Streptomyces venezuelae: one gene and its partner. The protein of the gene in region 2 interacts with the protein of the main gene of each other region in a pairwise test. Links are inferred from orthologs where the notes say so. Each region holds a gene or a part of one and is shown on either strand. Other genes may lie near its edges.

The links.
Region 1: the proteins of ung (region 2) and ndk interact in binary tests that used the Escherichia coli proteins (3 or more experiments, as listed by UniProt). The link is inferred for Streptomyces venezuelae from one-to-one orthologs.

The regions. Positions count from the first base shown.
Region 1 is NZ_CP029192.1:5,931,964-5,942,087, reverse strand. Bases 7,301-10,124 are described here. They hold ndk (nucleoside-diphosphate kinase), read right to left. Parts: upstream 9,008-10,124; coding sequence 8,594-9,007; downstream 7,301-8,593. Other genes in these bases: folC (bifunctional tetrahydrofolate synthase/dihydrofolate synthase), read right to left, coding at 9,451-10,124; DEJ48_RS25985 (DUF4233 domain-containing protein), read right to left, coding at 9,079-9,444; DEJ48_RS25995 (rod shape-determining protein), read right to left, coding at 7,301-8,254. In the rest of the region: DEJ48_RS26025 (TIGR03960 family B12-binding radical SAM protein), read right to left, coding at 1-292; DEJ48_RS26020 (CYTH and CHAD domain-containing protein), read right to left, coding at 343-1,908; rod shape-determining protein RodA, read right to left, coding at 1,968-3,164; mrdA (penicillin-binding protein 2), read right to left, coding at 3,164-5,338; rod shape-determining protein MreD, read right to left, coding at 5,434-6,105; rod shape-determining protein MreC, read right to left, coding at 6,118-7,071; more of DEJ48_RS25995, read right to left, coding at 7,235-7,300. UniProt on the Escherichia coli protein: Major role in the synthesis of nucleoside triphosphates other than ATP. The ATP gamma phosphate is transferred to the NDP beta phosphate via a ping-pong mechanism, using a phosphorylated active-site intermediate.
Region 2 is NZ_CP029192.1:7,580,863-7,591,150, forward strand. Bases 3,274-6,261 are described here. They hold ung (uracil-DNA glycosylase), read left to right. Parts: upstream 3,274-4,419; coding sequence 4,420-5,103; downstream 5,104-6,261. Other genes in these bases: DEJ48_RS33560 (ABC transporter substrate-binding protein), read left to right, coding at 3,274-4,339; DEJ48_RS40490 (DUF3224 domain-containing protein), read right to left, coding at 5,106-5,492; DEJ48_RS33575 (tetratricopeptide repeat protein), read left to right, coding at 6,042-6,261. In the rest of the region: DEJ48_RS33540 (HipA family kinase), read left to right, coding at 1-498; DEJ48_RS33545 (DUF3037 domain-containing protein), read left to right, coding at 495-893; 3-oxoacyl-ACP reductase FabG, read left to right, coding at 1,055-1,816; DEJ48_RS33555 (SDR family oxidoreductase), read left to right, coding at 1,841-2,596; more of DEJ48_RS33560, read left to right, coding at 2,804-3,273; more of DEJ48_RS33575, read left to right, coding at 6,262-6,530; DEJ48_RS33580 (hypothetical protein), read right to left, coding at 6,592-7,095; DEJ48_RS33585 (TetR/AcrR family transcriptional regulator), read right to left, coding at 7,179-7,772; DEJ48_RS33590 (FAD-dependent monooxygenase), read left to right, coding at 7,874-9,118; DEJ48_RS33595 (Gfo/Idh/MocA family protein), read left to right, coding at 9,144-10,052; lnt (apolipoprotein N-acyltransferase), read right to left, coding at 9,973-10,288. UniProt on the Escherichia coli protein: Excises uracil residues from the DNA which can arise as a result of misincorporation of dUMP residues by DNA polymerase or due to deamination of cytosine.

The DNA of each region.
Region 1 (10,124 bases), 1.7 Mb from region 2 along the record:
CGGTGAACTGGGGGACCTGATGCTCGCGCATCAGGGCCTCCAGGTCGGGCCACACGCTGTAGGTGCGCTCGGCGAGCACGCCCTCGCGCTCGTTGAGGACCTCGTAGAGGATCATGACGCCCTGGTTGGGCAGTCCCACCTCGTACGCGTCCGGGTACATGAGCGCCCAGCGGACGTCACAGGATTCCCACGGCTTGACGGTGGAGTTCAGCTCACCGCCGACGTACTGGATGGGCTTCTGCACATGCGGGAGCAGAGCTTCGAGCTGTGGGAAGACCGATTCGGCAGACATCGCGGACCTTCATGAGCTGGCAGGGGTGACCATCAAGCGTACCCCGCCGTTCAGCCGCCCAGCGCCGACCTCACTTTCGCCCGGGACGCCTCGGCCCACACCTCGGGCAGTTCCCGCTCGCGGTTCTGGCCCACTGCCTCCTCCTGGCCGTACAGCAGGCCCCAGGTGAACGCGGACTCCCCCGCCAGGTGCGCCTGGACGGCCAGGGCGCGCAGGGCCTCGCGCGCGACGACGCTGTCCTGGTGGTCGCCGAGCACCTTCTGCACGGCCTTCATGCGCTTGGCGAACTTCTTGGCGGGCTTGCCGAGCGCGGGGGTCGCGGCCTCGCCCGCGTACCGGGCGCGTTTGGCGGCCTTGCGGGCCTCGTGCAGGGCCACGTCGCGGCCCTGGCCCGGGGGCAGGCTCAGGGCGTGGTCGATGCGGGTGGCGAGGCGGGCGTAGTCCTTGAGGGCCGCCTTGACGAGCGCCTTCCCGGGCGGCGCGGTGGCCGCGGGGCGCAGCGGGGGTGCGGCGAGGAGGGCGTCGAGGCTGTCGAGGAGGGCGAGGTAGCGCTTGCTCTCCAGGACGGCGACCGTCCTGCGCCGCGAGCCCGCGCTGCGGGCGACGGTCCAGATGCGCAGGCGGCCGTGGACCGGCCCGAGGAGGAGGGTCCCGGGCAGCGCGCCGATGCGGTCGGTGAGCCGTTCGGTGAGGACTTCCTGGTCGCGGTCGACGCCCAGCTCGGCGGCGAGCCACTTGAGTTCTTCGCCGATGGGGTCGGTGACCGTGCGGTCGAGGACCTTCCGGTACGACTTGAAGGCGCTGCGCAGCCGCCGCGTGGCGACCCGCATCTGGTGCACGGAGTCGGGCAGGTCGCGGCGGACGGCGGGGTCGAGCGAGACGAGGGCGTCGCGCTGGGTGCGGAGGCGGGCGAGGACGTGGTCTCCGGAGGAGACGGGTGTGTGGTCCTCCAGGTGGACGACGACGTGGCCCGTGCCCTCGTCGTCGGTCCGGTGGGTCTCGTCGTCCATCGGTGCTGTCGTGCGCAGGGCCCGGCTCAGCTTCGAGGACCACATCGAGCGTTCGACGCCCGCTTTGCGGAGCTTCTTGTCGACCTTGTCGAGGAGCTGCGGGTCGCCGTCGTCGGCGAGCTCGACCTCCAGCTCGGACCAGCCGATGCGCTCCCCGCCGGGGGCGCACCGCTCGGCGTGCACCGTGTCGAGGGCGACCTCGGCGAGCAGGGCGCCCTCGGCGTCGACGAGGTGCCGCACGTGCCGAGTGGTCTCCAGGCGCAGCAGCGGCTCCAGTTCGGCCTCGCGCACCCGGGCGCGCACGAGACCGGTCAGGGCCCGCGGCACCGTGTCCGAGAGCGGCGCGTGGACCTCGTCGCGCACGCCCTCGGCGAGCGACACGGGGAGTTTCAGGTGCCAGCCCGCGTCGTGGCCGCCGGTGCGGCGCCGCAGGGTGATGAAGGCCGCGGCGAGCCGTTGGTCGGGGGTGTCCCAGTAGACGGCGTCCAGGTCCGCCGTGCCTTTGTCGACGACGCCCGCGACCCCGGTGACTCTGGTGAGGTCCGGCAGCTCCGTGCCCGCTGTGACGTCGTACTTCCGCTCGATCTCGCGCTTCGTCTCCGCCATGAGTTGAATCTAGACGCGAAATCGGAAGGCAAACATGGCTGCGGCGCCACCGGCGTCGACTAGGCCGACATCGGCCGTTGCACCTTGATCGACTGGAGCAGCCCGACCGCCACCCAGACCGCGAACATCGATGATCCTCCGTACGAGACGAAGGGCAGCGGAAGGCCCGCGACCGGCATGATGCCGAGGGTCATCCCGATGTTCTCGAAGGACTGGAAGGCGAACCAGGCGATGATTCCGGCGGCGACGATCGTGCCGTAGAGCTCGGTGGTCTCGCGGGCGATGCGGCAGGCGCGCCACAGGACGACGCCGAGCAGGACCAGGATGGCGCCCGCGCCCACGAACCCGAGCTCCTCGCCGGCCACGGTGAAGACGAAGTCGGTCTGCTGCTCGGGGACGAACTGTCCGGTGGTCTGCGAGCCCTTGAAGAGGCCGGTGCCGGTCAGGCCGCCCGAACCGATCGCGATGCGCGCCTGGTTGGTGTTGTAGCCGACGCCCGCCGGGTCGAGGGCGGGGTTGGCGAAGGCCGCGAAGCGCGCGATCTGGTAGTCGTCGAGGACGCCGAGCTGCCATATGGCGACGCCACCGGCGACGCCCGTGCCGAGCAGCCCGAACACCCAGCGGTTGGAGGCGCCGGAGGCGAGCAGCACGCCGAGCACGATCATCGCCATCACCATGACCGAGCCGAGGTCGGGCATGAGCAGGACGATCATTATCGGGACGGCGGCCAGGCCGAGGGCCTGGAGGACGGTGCGGTGGTCGGGGTGGTCGCGGTCGCCCGCGTCGACGCGGGCGGCGAGCAGCATCGCCATGCCCAGGATGATCGTGATCTTCACGAACTCGGAGGGCTGGAGCGAGAAGCCGCCGCCGAGCACGATCCACGCGTGCGCGCCGTTGATCGTCGCGCCGAGCGGGGTGAGGACGAGCAGGACCAGGAAGACGGAGATGCCGTAGAGGATCGGCACGGCCGTGCGCAGGGTGCGGTGACCCAGCCAGACGGTGCCGATCATCAGGGCGAAGCCGATGCCGGTGTTCAGGACGTGCTTGAGCGCGAAGGAGTACGGGTCGTCGCCGACGAGCTCGGTGCGGTTGCGGGTCGCCGAGTAGACGAGCGCGGTGCCGATCCCGGAGAGCGCGATCGCGGCGATCAGCATGGGCCAGTCGAGCCGGCGCACTATCGAGTCGCGGGCCATGAGCCGCGACACCCCGGAGCGCTCCGGGCCGTACCCGGAGACGGAGAAGCCGCTGCCGGTCATCAGTCGCGCCTCCACTCGGCCGGCGGGCCGGCCAGTTGCTGCTCGGTCGGCGGCTTGGGGGCCGCGGGCTTGTACGGCTTGATCTTCGGGGAGGCGATGGAGCCGTCGGGCTTGATCTTCGGCAGGTTCTTCTGCGGCTCGGGCAGGAGGGCCTTCTTCGCGTCCTGCTTGCCCTCGTCGTCCAGGCCGTAGATCGCGTTGTAGATCTGGCGGACGGCGGGGCCCGACGCTCCGGAGCCCGTACCGCCCTGGGAGATCGTCATGACGATCGTGTAGTCCTTGGTGTACGTCGCGAACCACGAGGTGGTCTGCTTGCCGTAGACCTCCGCGGTACCGGTCTTGGCGTGCATCGGGATCTTGTCCTGCGGCCATCCCTGGAACCGCCAGGCCGCCGTGCCGCGCGTGGCGACGTCGGCGAGGGCACCGTCTATGTCCTTGTGCGTCTTGGCGTCGAAGGGCAGCTTGCCGTGCGACTTGGGCGCGATCTCCTCGACCTGCCGGCCGTCGGCGCTGACGATCGCCTTGCCGACGGTGGGGTCGTACAGGGTGCCGCCGTTGGCGATGGCGGAGTAGATCGTGGCCATCTGTATGGGCGTCACGAGGGTGTCGCCCTGGCCGATGGAGTAGTTGACGGAGTCACCGGCGCGCATCTTCATGCCTTCGAGGCAGTTCTCGTAGGCGATGCGTTCGGCGTAGTCGCCGCCGCTCTTCTTGCCCTGCTTGCACCAGGCGTCCTTGTTGGCCTTCCAGTAGTCCTTCTTCCACTGGCGGTCGGGGACGCGTCCTGTGACCTCGTTGGGGAGGTCGATGCCGGTCTCCTTGCCGAGGCCGAACTGGTGGGCGGTCTTGTAGAACCAGTCCTTGGGGTCCTTGACCGGCTTGTTGCCGCCGTCCTTGCGCCACTGGTCGTGCGACAGCTTGTAGAAGACGGTGTCGCAGGAGACCTCGAGGGCCTGGCCGAGGGTGATGGAGCCGTGGCCCTTGGACTCGTAGTTCTTGAAGGTCTGGCCGCCGATGGAGTACGAGCTGGGGCACGGGTAGCGGTCGTTGAAGTCGTAGCCCGCGTTGACCGCCGCGGTCGTGGGGATGACCTTGAAGATGGAGCCGGGGGCGGCCTGGCCCTGGATGGCGCGGTTCAGCAGCGGGTAGTTGGACTTCTTGCCGGTGAGCCGCGCGTAGTCCTTGCCGGAGATGCCGCCGACCCAGGCGTTCGGGTCGTACGACGGGTTGGAGGCCATGGAGACGATGCGTCCCGTCTTGTTCTCCATGACGACGACGGCGCCCGCGTCCGCCTTGTAGTTTTCGTTGGTGTTCTTGTCGAACTCCTGGCGGGCCTTCTTCATCGCGTCGTTCAGCCAGTACTCGGAGACGGCCTGCACGCGCGCGTCGATGCTGGTGACGACGTTCGCCCCGGGCCGCGCGTCGTCCGCGTCGGCCTCGCCGATGACGCGGCCGAGGTTGTCCACTTCGTAGCGGGTCACGCCGGCCTTGCCGCGCAGCTGCTTGTCGTACGTGCGCTCCAGGCCGGAGCGGCCCACCATGTCCGAGCGGAGGAACGGCGAGTCGGTGTTCTCGGCCTTCTTGATCTCGTCGTCCGTGACGGGCGAGAGGTAGCCGAGGACCTGGGCGGTGTTGGACTTGCCGGGGGCGGCGTACCGCCGGACGGCCGTGGGTTCGGCGGTGATGCCGGGGAAGTCCTCGGAGCGCTCGCGGATCTGCAGGGCCTGCTTGGGCGTCGCCTCGTCGGTGATCGGGATGGGCTGGTAGGGCGAGCCGTTCCAGCAGGGCTGCGGCGTCTTGGCGTCGCAGAGGCGGACCTTGCCCTCGACCTCTTCGGGCTTCATGTCGAGGACGTCGGCGAGCTTGGTGAGGACCGCCTTGCCGTCGTCCTTCATCTTCATCAGGTCGGTGCGGGACGCGGAGACGACGAGGCGTGTCTCGTTGTCGGCGATGGGCACGCCGCGGGCGTCCAGGATCGAGCCGCGCACGGCGGGCTGGACGACCTGCTGGACGTGGTTGCCCGAGGCCTCCTCGGCGTACTCGTCGCCGTTGCGGACCTGGAGGTACCAGAGGCGGCCGCCGAGGGTGAGCAGGAGGGAGACGACGAGGATCTGGATGATGACGAGGCGGATCTGGACGCGTGGGGTCCGTCCGGTCTCGGGGATGTTGGTCACTGGTGCCTCCCCCTCTCAGTGTGCGTACGGGTAGTACGTGTACACGCCCAGGCTGTGCGCCGGCGCCGCCGCGTGCGGGGCCGGCCGAGTGGCACTCACAGGCGCTTGACCCCCTTGATGCGTCCGGCGCGGGCCACGCGGGCCTTGGCCGCCTTCGCCCGCAGGCCGCCGCGCTGGTTGCCGATGCGCAGCCCGGTGCCGGACGAGAGCCAGCCGGAGGAGACGTCTGCGGCCTTGTTGGCCGGCGAGTTCTCCCCCAGCGGGTCGTTGTCGGCGCGCCGGGCCAGCGCGATGATCAGCGGCACGGTGAACGGGGCGAGCAGCAGGTCGTAGAGCGCGGCGGTGAACAGCAGCCCGACCAGGCCCACATGGCGGGCGGCGGTGTCGCCGACGAGGGAGCCGACGCCCGCGTACAGCAGCGTCGATCCGATGGCGGCGCTGACGACCACGACGAGCGGTCCGGTGGCGGAGCGGAGCCGGCCGCCGTCGGGCTTGGCGAGGCCCGCGAGGTAGCCGATGACGCAGAGCACCAGCGCGTACCGGCCCGCGGCGTGGTCGGCGGGCGGCGCCAGGTCGGCGAGGAGGCCCGCGCCGAAACCGACGAGGGCGCCGCCGACGTGGCCGTAGACCAGGGCGAGGCCGAGGACGGTGAGCAGGACGAGGTCAGGGACCGCGCCCGGCAGCTGGAGCCGCGCCAGGACGCTGACCTGGACGACCAGGGCGACGACGACGAGGGTGGCGGACAGCAGGATTCGGTTGAAGCGCATGGGTCCGGTCTCCTACTGCTCGTCGTTGCCGGCGTCGGCGCCGTCCACCGGTCGGCCCGACGGGGTCGCCGTGACGGTCACCGTCGGGGTCGGCTTGGGCTTTTCGGGCTTCTTCGGCAGGACCGTGTCGCGCGGGTCCTCACGGGGTGCCTCCACCACGACGCCGACGATGTCGAGCTTGGTGAACCCGACGTACGGCTTCACGTAGACGTTGCGGGTGAGGTCGCCGCCCGACGGGTCGACGCGGACGATCTCGCCGACCGGTACGCCCGGCACGAACGGCTTGTCCTTGCGCGAGCCGAAGGTGACGAGACGGTCGCCCTTCTTCACCTCGGCCTTGCCGTTGAGCAGCTGGACGGAGAGCGGACGGTCGCCCTGTCCGGTGGCGAAGCCGAGCTCGTCGGTCTTCTCCATGCGCGTGCCGACGGTGAAGTCGGGGTCGTTGGCGAGCAGAACGGTCGAGGTGTTGGGGCCGACCGTGGTGACGCGGCCGACCAGGCCGTCGCCGTTCAGGACGGTCATGTCGCGCTTGATGCCGTCGCCTGCCCCCGCGTCGATGGTGACGGTCCAGGAGAAGCCCTGAGCGGCTCCTATGCCGATGACCTCGGCGCCCTTGATGCCGTACTGCCCGGCTCCCGCCGTCTTCAGCATGCTGTCGAGCTGGCGTACGCGGCTGCGGTTGCGGTCGTCGCTGCCGAGTCTGGCTTTCAGCGCGGCGTTCTGGCGCTCCAGTTCGGCGATGCGGTTGTGGCGTTCACCGGAGTCGCGCACCGCGCCGATGGCGTTGCCGATCGGGTCGACGGCGGAGGACATGCCCTCCTCGACCGGACCGAAGACGGTGGCGGCGGCCTGGCGGGCACCGTCGACCGGTGAGTCCTCGCCGCCGCGGATGTCCACCGTGATCAAAGCGAACGCGATGGCTACCAGCAGCACCAGGAGCAGCCGGCTCTCTCGTGTGTCCCTCACGTGCGGCGGCGTGCCTTCCTCAATCGGATTCCGTGGGAACTGCGGGTTCCACGGGGTTCTGGGGAATTGTCGTGCCCTAGGGGAATTGCGTGTCTTGCCTCTATATCAACGATCCGCCGCACGAGTCGGCAGGCACTCGTACGGCGGATCTTCGCGCGTCAGATCATCTGCGCGGCTGGGCGTCCAGCACCTGCTGCAACGCCTCGAACTCCTCGACACACTTTCCGGAGCCGAGCGCCACGCTGTCCAGCGGGTCCTCGGCGATGTGGATCGGCATGCCGGTCTCCCGGCGCAGCCGCTCGTCGAGGCCGCGCAGCAGGGCGCCGCCGCCGGTGAGAACGATGCCGCGGTCCATGACGTCACCCGACAGCTCGGGCGGGCACTTGTCCAGGGTGGTCTTGACCGCGTCGACGATCGCGTTGACCGGCTCCTCGATGGCCTTGCGGACCTCGGCGGCGGAGATGACGACGGTCTTGGGCAGCCCGGAGACCAGGTCCCGGCCGCGGATCTCGGTGTGCTCGTCGGCGTCCATGTCGTACGCCGAACCGATGGTGATCTTGATCTGTTCGGCGGTGCGCTCGCCGAGGAGGAGGGAGTACTCCTTCTTGATGTGCTGGATGATCGCGTTGTCCAGCTCGTCGCCCGCGACGCGGATCGACTGTGCCGTGACGATTCCGCCGAGGCTGATGACCGCCACCTCGGTGGTGCCGCCGCCGATGTCGACCACCATGTTGCCCGTGGCCTCGTGGACCGGGAGGCCGGAGCCGATGGCCGCTGCCATGGGCTCCTCGATGATGTGCACCTGGCGCGCGCCGGCCTGCGAGGAGGCCTCGATGACGGCGCGGCGCTCGACGCCCGTGATGCCGGAGGGCACACAGACGACGACGCGCGGACGGGCGAGGTAGCGCCGCTTGTGGATCTTCAGGATGAAGTAGCGGAGCATCCGCTCGGTGATCTCGAAGTCGGCGATCACGCCGTCCTTCAGAGGGCGCACCGCGACGATGTTGCCGGGCGTGCGCCCGATCATCTTCTTCGCTTCTGCGCCGACCGCGAGAATGCCACCGGTGTTGGTGTTGATCGCGACGACGGACGGCTCGTTGAGTACGATCCCCCGACCCCTGACGTACACCAGCGTGTTGGCGGTCCCGAGGTCGACAGCCATGTCACGGCCGATGAACGACATGTTGTTCCCCATGAGGATGCGTCTGGCCTTCCCTAGTGGAGCGTGTGATGGCTTTTTAGGTAGGCGAGGTGGGTGCTGTGTGGCAGTGGAGGCTTCCATCGTAGTCTCGGCTGCGCGAACACGGCGCTAGGGTCTTCGCCATTGTCAGCAGATGATGGGCCGCCTCGCTCTTGGAGACGTGCCATCGGAGGCACGGGTTCCCCCAATTGGGGCGCATATGCCAAAGGACGGCCGAATTCGTTCGGCCGTCCGGGGCTGAAAACAGCGCGGTCCTGACGTGCGGTCAGAAAATCGTGCGTCGGGTTGATCGGACCGATCAGACCGATCGGACCAGCCGGACTAGACGACGCCCGGGAAGAAGATCTTGAGCTCGCGCTCCGCGGACTCCTCCGAGTCCGAGGCGTGGATCAGGTTCTCCCGGACGATCGTGCCGAAGTCGCCGCGGATCGAGCCCGGCGCCGCGGCGATCGGGTCGGTCGGGCCGGCGAGCGCGCGCACACCCTCGATGACCCGCTCGCCCTCGACGACGAGCGCGACGACGGGACCGGACGACATGAAGGCGACCAGCGGCTCGTAGAAGGGCTTGCCCTTGTGCTCGCCGTAGTGCTGCTCCAGGGTCTCCTGGTCCAGCGAACGCAGCTCCAGCGCGGAGATCGTCCAGCCCGCCTTGCGCTCGATGCGGCCGATGATCTCGCCGATCAGGCCACGACGGACGGCGTCGGGCTTCAGCAGGACGAGGGTGCGCTGGCTCATGTGCGGCTCCAAGAGGTGTTCATGCGATCTCTGCGATCGGGTGGGATTGGGCCGCACGATACCGGGGTCGGCTACGCCGGGTTGCCCCCGGCCTCCGGCTGCCCCTCCGCCATGGCCGCGAAGCGGGCCTTCGCCTCGTCGATCTTGCGGCCGTAGTGGACCGAGGCCCACCAGATGGCGGCGAACACGGCACCCAGGAAGAACATCACCGGCACCACGAAACCGCTCGCGATCAGCGCGATCTGCAGGGCCCAGCCGAGCTGCACCCCGCCGGGCCGGGTGACCATCCCGCAGAGCAGGAGGCTCACCGCCATCGCGATGCCGCAGACCGTCCAGACCGTGCCCATGGTCAGGTCGTCGTCCTTCATGGCGACCAGACCCGCGAAGCCGATCACGAAGAACTCGCCGATCAGCGTCGAAGCGCAGAGCGTACGCACAGGAATTCAGCCTCTCCCCAGGAGCAGTCGGGCCTCGCCGACCGTGATGACGGAACCGGTGACGAGGACGCCGCCGCCCGCGTACTCCCCCTCTTCCTCGGCGAGGGTGATCGCCGCCTCCAGCGCGTCGTCCAGGCGCGGCTCGACCTGCACGCGGTCGTCGCCGAAGACCTCCACGGCGAGTCCGGCGAGGGTGTCCGCGTCCATCGCGCGATGGCTGGAGTTCTGCGTGACGACGACCTCGGCGAAGATCGGCTCGAAGGCCTCCAGGAGCCCCTTCACGTCCTTGTCGTCGCTCGCGCCGACCACGCCGATGAGCCGGCTGAAGTCGAAGACCTCGCTGATCGCGGCGGAGGTGGCGCGGGCGCCCGCCGGGTTGTGCGCGGCGTCCAGGACGACGGTGGGCGAACGGCGCACCACTTCGAGCCTGCCCGGCGAGGAGACCGTCGCGAACGCCTTGCGGATCGCGTCGATGTCCAGCGGGCGCGCGTGCTGCGAGCCGATGCCGAAGAACGCCTCCACCGCGGCGAGCGCCACCGCGGCGTTGTGCGCCTGGTACTCGCCGTGCAGCGGCAGGAAGACCTCTTCGTACTCCCCGCCGAGGCCGCGGAGCGTCAGGAGCTGGCCGCCGACCGCCACCTGGCGGGAGACGACACCGAACTCCAGGCCCTCGCGGGCCA
Region 2 (10,288 bases):
AACCTCGGCATGGAGTTCCTGTCGGGCGCCCTCGGCTTCGACCCGCTCGCCCACGCGGTGGACGCGGCCGAGGCGGGCCGCGTCGTCTGGTTCGACGCGCTGATCAACAACGTGGACCGCTCCTGGCGCAATCCGAACCTGCTCGTGTGGCACGGCGACCCATGGCTGATCGACCACGGGGCGAGCATGATCTGGCACCACAACTGGCGCACCGCCGAGACCGCGGCCGCCAAGCCGTACGACGCGTCGGACCACGTCCTCGCCCCCTACGGCCCCGACATCGCGGCGGCCGCCGCCGAGCTCGCCCCCCTCGTCACCGAGGAGCTGCTCACCGAGGTCGCCGCCGAGGTGCCCGACGAGTGGCTTGCCGACGAGCCGGGCTTCGAAGGACCCGACGACGTGCGCCGTGCCTACGTGGCGGCTCTCCTGCCGCGTGCCAAGACCATTCACGAGCGGATCACCCTGCCGGGTGCCGGACCGAAGGGCGCCGACCGGTGACCGAGCAGACCGCGCCCGTACGGGACGTCTTCGAGTACGCGCTGGTGCGCGTCGTGCCGCGTGTGGAGCGCGGCGAGCAGTTCAACGCGGGCGTCGTGCTCTACTGCCGCGCCAAGTCCTACGTCGCCGCCCGCACGCACCTGGACGAGGCGAAGCTCCTCGCCCTGGACCCGGCGGCCGACGCGGCGGGCATCCGGGCCGCGCTGGGCGCCGTCGAGCGGATCTGCGAGGGCGGCGAGGCCGCGGGCCAGGCCGAGCGCGACGACGCGGGACGCCGCTTCCGGTGGCTGATCGCGCCGCGCTCCACGGTGCTCCAGCCGGGCCCGGTGCACACCGGTCTCACCGCGGATCCCGAGGCCGAGCTGAACCGGCTCGTCGACCTGTTGGTGCGGTAAAGAGTCACACCTCTCCTGTGGGCCGTTGACACCCGGTGCCAGGGCTTCTAGCGTCTCGTCCTGCCGAAGGTACTAAGCGGTCGCTCACCATGGGGGCGTACCGTTGGCCTCCGTAGAGCTCCATCCCGTAGAGCCGCATCCCAAGGGCGAGGAGAACCAGCATGTCCACCACAGAGCAGCGCGTCGCTGTCGTGACCGGCGCGGCGCGAGGCATCGGCGCGGCGACCGCCGTACGGCTCGCCGCCGAGGGCCGCGCCGTGGCCGTCATCGACCTCGACGAGGCCGCCTGCAAGGACACCGTCGCGCAGATCACCGCGGCCGGTGGCAAGGCGATCGCGGTCGGCTGCGACGTGTCCGACGAGGCCCAGGTCGAGGCCGCCGTCGCCCGTATCGCCGAGGAGCTCGGCGCGCCGACGATTCTCGTCAACAACGCCGGTGTGCTCCGCGACAACCTCCTCTTCAAGATGAGCGCGAGCGACTGGGACACGGTCATGAACGTGCACCTGCGCGGCGCCTTCCTGATGTCGAAGGCCTGCCAGAAGCACATGGTGGACGCCAAGTTCGGCCGCATCGTCAACCTCTCCTCGTCCTCCGCGCTCGGCAACCGCGGCCAGGTCAACTACGCCGCCGCCAAGGCCGGCCTGCAGGGCTTCACCAAGACCCTCGCCAAGGAGCTCGGCAAGTTCGGCGTCACCGCCAACTCCGTCGCCCCCGGCTTCATCGTCACCGAGATGACCAAGGCCACCGCCGAGCGCGTCGGCATGGGCTTCGAGGACTTCCAGGCCGCGGCCGCCACCCAGATCCCGGTCCAGCGCGTCGGCCGCCCCGAGGACATCGCCAACGCCATCGCCTTCTTCACAGGCGACGCGGCCGGGTTCGTCTCCGGACAGGTCATGTACGTGGCCGGCGGCCCGCTCAACTGACCTGGAAGGCGAGAGGCAGAGATCATGGCTGTGCAGGACAGCGGAAAGGCCGCGCTCGTCACGGGAGCGAGCCGCGGCATCGGATACGGCATCGCCGAGGCGCTGGTCGCCCGCGGCGACCGGGTCTGCATCACGGGACGCAACGAGGACGCCCTCAAGGAGGCCGTCGAGAAGCTCGGCGCCGACCGCGTCATCGGAGTCGCGGGAAAGGCGCACGATGAGGCCCACCAGGCGGTCGCCGTCGAGCGCGCCATGGAGGCCTTCGGCCGCGTCGACTTCCTGATCAACAACGCGGGTACGAACCCGGTCTTCGGCCCGATGGCCGATCTCGACCTCAACGTGGCCCGCAAGGTGTTCGAGACCAACGTCGTCTCGGCGCTCGGCTTCGCCCAGCGGACCTGGCACGCCTGGCAGAGCGAGAACGGCGGCGCGATCGTGAACATCGCCTCCGTCGCAGGCGTCTCCGCGTCGCCGTTCATCGGCGCGTACGGGATGAGCAAGGCCGCCATGGTCAACCTCACCCTGCAGCTCGCCCATGAGTTCGCCCCCAAGGTGCGCGTGAACTCGATCGCGCCCGCGGTCGTCAAGACCAGGTTCGCCCAGGCGCTGTACGAGGGCCGCGAGGCCGAGGCGGCGGCCTCCTACCCGCTCGGCAGGCTCGGGGTGCCGGAGGACATCGGGGGCGCGGCCGCGTTCCTCACGTCCGCCCAGTCCGACTGGATCACAGGCCAGACACTCGTGGTCGATGGCGGCATCTTCCTCAATGCGGGCGTCGGCTGACGAAGGCCGCACACCCGGCGGAGAATCCCTTTCGGTGACGTTCTCCGCATCAAGTGCCCTGTCGGCGCCAGGACTTGGCCCGACAGGGCACTGCGATATTGTCTCCCGACCCCATGGCATGGCCGATCGAGGAGCGTGCGCGTGTTCAGTGAAGTTCCCCCTGCTAAGCGGATCAGGGGTCTGCGTCCGGTGGCGGCGATCGCGTCCATGTCGCTGCTCGCCGGCTGCGGGATGCTGTCGTCCGAAGGGTCGGACGAAGAGGAGCGGATCACCGTCGGCACGATGAGCGCGCCCAGCACCCTGGACCCGGCGAAAGCCTGGGACAGCTCCTGGGAGCTCTACAGAAACGTTTTTCAGACGCTGCTGAGCTTCCCCTCCGGGGCCACCGAGCCGGAGCCGGACGCCGCCGAGTCCTGCAAGTTCAGCGATGCCTCCAGCACGGTCTACACCTGCGAGCTGCGCGAGGGTCTGAAGTTCTCCGACGGCGACACACTGGACGCGGCCGCCGTGAAGTACTCCTTCGACCGCATGCGGACCATCAACGCCAAGGGCGGCCCCACGGGTCTGCTCGGCTCGCTCGACAAGGTCGAGACCAAGGGGGATCTGACCGTCGTCTTCCGCCTCAAGAAGGCCGACGCGACCTTCCCCTTCGTGCTCGCGACCCCCGCCATGTCGATCGTCGACCCGAAGGAGTACCCGGCGGACAAGCTCCGCGAGGGCAACCAGCTGACCGGCTCGGGCCCCTACTCCCTGGACGCGTACACGCCGAACGACAAGGCCGAGCTGGTCAAGAACGACCACTACGAAGGCGCGGCCGACGTCAAGAACGACGCCGTGACCATCCGCTACTTCAAGAAGTCCTCGGCCATGGTCGACGCCCTCAAGGACAAGCAGATCGATGTGACCTTCCGAGGCCTGGCCTCCGAGGACATCGTCGCCATGCAGGGCAGGGGCAGGCGCGAGCAGGACATCGAACTCGTCGAGGGCTCAGGCACCGAGATCCGCTACCTGGTGTTCAACACCAAGGACCCGTGGGCACGGAAACTGCCGGTCAGGCGTGCCTTCGCGCAGATCGTCGACCGCGGCGCCATCGCCCACAAGATCTACAAGGACACCGTCGAGCCGCTGTACTCGATGGTCCCCAGGGGTCTCACCGGACACGCCACCGGGTTCTTCGACGACTACGGAAACCCGAGCGTCACCAAGGCCAGGAAGATCCTCACCGACGCCGGCATCAACGAGCCGGTGCCGCTCACGCTCTGGTACACCACCGACCGGTACGGCTCGGCGACCGAGCCGGAGTTCGCCGAGCTCAAGCGCCAGCTGGAGGGCTCGGGACTCTTCAAGATCACCCTCAAGAGCCGCCCCTGGACGGAGTTCCAGGAGGGGTACAGCAACGGTGAGTACCCCGTCTTCGGCCGCGGATGGTTCCCCGACTTCCCGGACGCCGACAACTTCATCGCCCCGTTCGTCGGCCCGAAGAACGTGCTCAACACGCCCTACCCGTCCAAGGAGATCACGGACGAGGTGCTGCCGCGCGAACGCAGGGAGGCCGACCGGGGTGCGGTGATCGACGAGTTCGAGCGGGCCCAGGAGATCCTCGTCGACGACGTCCGGCTGCTGCCGCTCTGGCAGGGCAAGCAGTACATCATGTCCAGCGAGGAGATCGCGGGCGGCGAACGGGCCCTCGACCCGTCGGCGATCATGATGATGTGGGAGCTGCAGCGCAAGACCAGCTGGTGACCCGCGGGGGGCGGGGCGGTTGTCAGTGGTCGCCGGTAGGTTCTGTGGTGAGAAGTGACCGCACACCGGAGGTTGTTGACGTGACCGACATCGCCATGCTGCCCGCGTCCTGGCGCGGAGTCCTCGGCGAGGAGCTCCAGAAGCCCTACTTCAAGGAGCTCACCGAGTTCGTCGAGGAGGAGCGGGCGAAGGGTCCCGTCTATCCTCCGCGCGACGAGGTCTTCGCCGCGCTCGACGCGACGCCGTACGACCAGGTGAAGGTCCTCGTCCTCGGCCAGGATCCCTATCACGGGGAGGGCCAGGGTCACGGCCTGTGCTTCTCCGTGCGGCCCGGTGTGAAGACGCCGCCCTCCTTGCGGAACATCTACAAGGAGATGAAGGAGGAGCTCGGCCACCCCGTTCCCGACAACGGCTATCTGATGCCGTGGGCCCGACAGGGTGTCCTCCTGCTCAACGCGGTTCTCACCGTCCGCTCCGGCGAGGCCAACTCCCACAAGGGCAAGGGCTGGGAGAAGTTCACGGACGCGGTGATCCGGGCGGTGGCCGACCGCCCCGACCCCGCCGTCTTCGTCCTCTGGGGCAACTACGCGAAGAAGAAGCTCCCGCTCATCGACGAGGAGCGGCACATCGTCGTGCAGGGCGCCCACCCCTCGCCGCTCTCCGCGAAGAAGTTCTTCGGCTCGCGCCCGTTCACGCAGATCGACGAGGCGGTCGCGGCGCAGGGGCACGAGCCGATCGACTGGCGGATCCCGGACATCGGCTGACGTCAGTCCGGCAGGGCGTAGGCGAGGGAGTACGGGGTGGCGGGCTGCCCCTCCCGCGCCGTGAACGTGCCGGTACCGGTGAGACCGGCCAGCTCACCGGTGGCCGAACCGGACAGCACGGAGCAGGAGCACTCGATGACGCCGTCGGCTCCGAAGGAACCGCGCTGCTCCAGGACGAAGGAGCCCCTGCGGCCGTCGAGCGTGCCGTCGACGAACTCGTACCCGACGAAGGCGCCGGTCGTCTCGTTCGTGTACGCGATGGTGTACTCGCAGGAGGCGCCCGCCGCCTCGATGGCCCCGGCGTAGTCGTCGCCGACGCCGTCTGGCGGCAGCGGGTCCTGCGGGCGCACTACCGGCGCTGGGGCGGCGAAGTCCGGCGCGAGCTCCACCCGTTGGGCCTGGTCCTCAAGGCGGGCAACTGGTACCTGGCGGCGTCCGTCGACGGAGCCGTGCGGACGTACCGGGTTCGCGGTGCCTGTCGGCGACGGTGGCGGACGACCCCTGCGAGCGTCCCGACGGCTTCGACCTCGCGGCGTACTGGGAGGAGGCCTCGCGCGGCCTGGAGGCGCGGGTGCTGCGGGGCACGGCGCGGCTCAGGGTGTCCCCGGCGGGGAGGCGGCTGCTGCCCGCGATGTTCGGGGCGGCGGGGGCGCGGGCCGCCGACGGGGTGGGCGCTCCGGACGCGGACGGCTGGACGGAGGTGGACCTCGAGGTGGAGGAGCTGCCGGTGGCGGTGAGCGACATCCTCCGGCTCGGCCTGGAGGCGGAGGTCCTCGCACCGCCCGAGCTCCGCGCTGAGGTGACCAGGAGCGTCACCGGGCTGGCCCAGCGGTACGGGTGAGAGCGCCGCCCGCGATCGTGCCTGACCGTGATTGTCAGTGGTGGCGGCTAGCGTCGTGAGAGATGGGGGCGACGGCCGTACGACCACGGAGGACCCGGTGACGGAGCAGCAGGAGCAGACGGCGGAGGACGCGATGATGACGCGGATCGGGCAGGCGGTCATGCTGCATCACGGCGGCGACCGTGAGGAGGCTCAGGGCCGCTTCCTCGGTCTGTGGGGAGAGATCGGCGAGGACGGCGACCCGCTGCACCGCTGCACGCTCGCGCACTACATGGCGGACACCCAGGCCGACCCCTCAGACGAACTGGCGTGGGACCTGCGGGCGTTGTCGGCGGCGGACGAGCTCACGGACGAGCGCCTGAACGAACACCACCAGTCGCTCGCGGTGCGCGGCTTCTACCCCTCGCTGCACCTGAACCTCGCCGCGGACTACGTGAAACTGGGCCGCCCGGGTGCGGCCCGCAGCCATCTGCGCCGTGCCCGCGGCGCGGTGGGCGCACTGGAGGACGACGGCTACGGCAGGGGCATCAAGGACGCCATCGCCCGACTGGAGGGGGAGGTGGGGGAGGGGAGCGAGGAGGAGTGAACGGACGCCGTCGCGGGGTGGGGCGTGCGTGTCGCGGGGCGGTGGGGCGTGCGTGGCGCGGTCAGTGGCCGTAGGTGTCGCGGCAGATGACCGCTTCGGGGCTGTTCGGCCGCCACTTGCCGTAGGCCTCGCCGAGGGCGCAGACGTCGGTGACCGGGGCGGCGGGGACCCCGGCCGGGGCCGGGCGGGTGGCTCCCGCGTCGGGGCGTGCGGGCGAGGGCCTGCGTGCGGGAGCGGCTGCGGAGGCGGGGTTCCGGCGGTCGGTGCGGGGGAGGGACGGGGCGGAGGGGGTGGACTCGGGGCCGGTGCCGACGGCTGTGTCCGTCTTGCGTGGGGCCGGGACGCGGGGCGGGTCCATGCGTTGCAGGGCCTCGCGGGCCGGGGCCTGCACGACCTTCGGCCGCTGCTCTCCGTCGGTGCGGGGCGCGGGCTGCGGTGCGGTGGCCACTGCCGGGCCGGGGCCCGAGGGCCGCTCCACGCTCGTGCAGCCGGTGACGGCGGCCGAGGCGGCGGCCGAGACGGCCACGCTGACGAGGAGCGCGGCGGTGGTCGTCGATCGATGCATCTGCGCAACACTGCTGGTTCGGGGTGAAGTTGGCGACGGAACCTCGTGAGGTTGCCCCGCACGGGTGACGGGCGCGCCGCGGCTCACTCGTCCAGCATCCCCCGCAGCAGTTCCCCCACGCTGCTCCGCAGCTCATCCTCCGTCGGCGTCGCGGCATGGTACGAGCCCGCCACGCACGAGAACATCAGCCCGTCGCACCAGGCCACCAGGGACAGCGTGTGGCGTCGCGGCGCGGTGGAGCCCGCAGCGCGGAGCAGGGACTCCAGGGGCTCCCGGAACTGGGCGCCCGCCGCGTCGTAGAAGGCCCGCAGTTCCGGCCTGCGGGTCGCTTCCATGGCCAACTCGTAGCGCGATACGAGGAGTTGACGGTTGTCACCGGTCAGGTACCGGTGCAGGGCCAGGGCCAGGCCGGCGGCCAGCTGTTCGCGCCCCGCCGACGGGTGGGGGATCTCCGCGGGGGTCAGCACCTCCGCCTCGCGCTCGGCCTGCCGTCGTACCGCGGCCTCCAGGAGGGCGAGCCGGGTGCGCGCGTGATTGGACGTGGAGCCCTGGGGGAGGCCCGCCGCCTCGTCGACGGCGCGGTGGGTCAGGCCGCGCATGCCGCGTTCCGCGAGCAGGGCGAGGGCGGCGTCGGCGATGAGTTCGGTGCGGGGAGCTCCCGCGCTGCGTACGGGCATGGCGGAAACCTTACCCGGCTCACTACAGGTGTAGTACGGTCATGTCATCGCTCACTACACCTGTAGTGGGCGCATCGCACCCGCAGTGCCCAGGAGGAGCCATGGACCAGGCCCGGAACCGCCAGCCCCACGCGGTCGTCGTCGGCGGCGGCATCGGCGGACTCGCCGCGGCCATCGGGCTGCACGCATCGGGCTGGCGGGTCACCGTCCTGGAGCGCGCGGCCTCCCTGGAGCCCGTCGGCTCGGGCATCGGCCTCGCGCCCAACTCCCAGCGCGCCCTGGACGTCCTCGGCCTCGGTGGCAGGGTCCGCGCGCTCGCCGCCTGGGAGGGCGACGGCGGGCTGCGCGCGCAGAACGGCCGGTGGCTGGTGCGGACGAGCGCCGCCGCGGCCGAGGGGACGTACGGCGGATCGCTCGTCATGCTGCACCGCGCGACTCTCGTCGACCTGCTGGTCTCCGCGCTGCCCGAGGAATCGTTGCGCACGGGCACGGCGGCCCGCCTCACGGATCCCGGCTCCGCCGACCGCCCCGCCGTCGTCACCACGGACGCCGGCGACATCGAGGCGGACCTCGTCGTCGGCGCCGACGGCATCAACTCCGGCGTCCGCACGGCATTGTTCCCGGCCCACCCCGGGCCCGTGTACGCGGGCTTCACCGCCTGGCGATTCGTCATCCCGGCCCCTGACCGGCCCTTCACCCCGCACGAGACCTGGGGGCGCGGGGGTGTCTGGGGCACGCACCCGCTGAAGGACGGCAGGGTGTACGCGTACGCCACCGCCCGGCTGCCCGAGGGAGGCAAGGCGCCCGACAGCGAGAAGGCGGAGCTCCGACGCCGCTTCGCCGACTGGCACGACCCGATCCCCGGCCTGATCGCCGCCGTCAGGACCGAGGACATCCTGCGCAACGACGTCCGTCACCTGACGACGCCGCTCCCCGCGTACCACCGCGGCCGCGTCGCCCTCCTCGGCGACGCCGCGCACGCCATGGCACCGAGCCTCGGCCAGGGCGGCAACCAGGCCATCGAGGACGCCGTCGTCCTCGCCCACCACGTGGTGCCCGGCGCCGACCTCGCCGCGTGCCTCGCCGCCTACAGCGCGGCCCGCGTCCCCCGCACCACCGGGATCGTCCGGCGTGCCGCGCGGGCCGCCCGCCTCACGCACCTCACGAGCGGCCCGCTCATCGGCGTACGGAACGCCCTGATCTCGACGGCGACGCGTCTCGGCCCCGACTTCGTCCTGCGCAGCTTCTCCTCCATCGCCGACTGGCGTCCCCCGCGACCCCCGTATGCTGCGGGAACGACGACCGGAGCCGCCGAGCGACAGCAGGCGGGCGACAGTCGTCGGTAGGCGGACAGCAGAATGGAGAACAGTGGTGAAGATCGGTTGCATCGGACTCGGCGACATCGCGCAGAAGGCGTACCTGCCCGTCCTCACCACCCTGCCCGGGGTCGAACTGCACCTGCAGACGCGCACGCCCGCCACCCTCGCCCGGGTCGCCGGTGTCCACCACGTCCCGGACTCCCGCTGCCACACCGACCTCGACGCCCTGCTCGCCCAGGACCTCGACGCCGCGTTCGTGCACGCGCCGACGGCCGTGCACCCGGAGATCGTCACCCGGCTCGTCGAGGCGGGCGTGCCGACGTACGTCGACAAGCCCATCGCGTACGAACTCGCCGACTCCGAGCGTCTCGTGCGCCTCGCGGAGGAGCGCGGCGTCAGCCTCGCGGTCGGCTTCAACCGCCGCTTCGCGCCCGGCTACGCGCAGTGCGTCGAGCACCCCCGCGACATGATCCTCATGCAGAAGAACCGCGTGGGGCTGCCCGAGGACCCGCGCACGCTCGTGCTCGACGACTTCATCCACGTCCTGGACACGCTGCGGTTCCTGGCGCCGGGACCGATCGACGACGTCACGGTGCGGTCCCGCGTCGAGGACGGGCTCATGCACCACGTGGTCGTGCAGCTCGCGGGCGACGGGTTCGTCGCGATCGGCATGATGAACCGGCTGAGCGGCTCCACCGAGGAGATCCTCGAAGTCTCGGGCCAGGACACCAAGCGGCAGGTGATCAACCTCGCCGAGATCGTCGACCACAAGGGCCAGCCCAGCGTGCGGCGGCGCGGCGACTGGGTCCCGGTGGCGCGTCAGCGCGGCATCGAGCAGGTCGTGCTGTCCTTCCTGGACGCCGTGCGCGCGGGCAAGCTGCTCAGCGCCCGGGACGCGCTGGCGACCCATGAGCTGTGCGAGCGTGTGGTGCGGGCGGCTCAGGAGCGGGGCCGGGGGTAGGGGGCTCGGGGGCTCCGGCTCCGGGGGTTCCGGGGGCTCCGGGAGCGGTCCTGCCGGAGTTCCGCCTGAGGGTTCGCAGGCCCTCGGTCAGGCCCAGCGCGAGGAGTACGAGCAGCGCGGTGTGCACGGGCCAGTCGCCCCACTTGACGTAAGCCGTCTCGCCGGTGGCCAGTGGCACGTCGTAGAGGGCCGCAGCGCTCGCGGAGGTGCCGATCGTGCTGCCGACGCGCGAACCC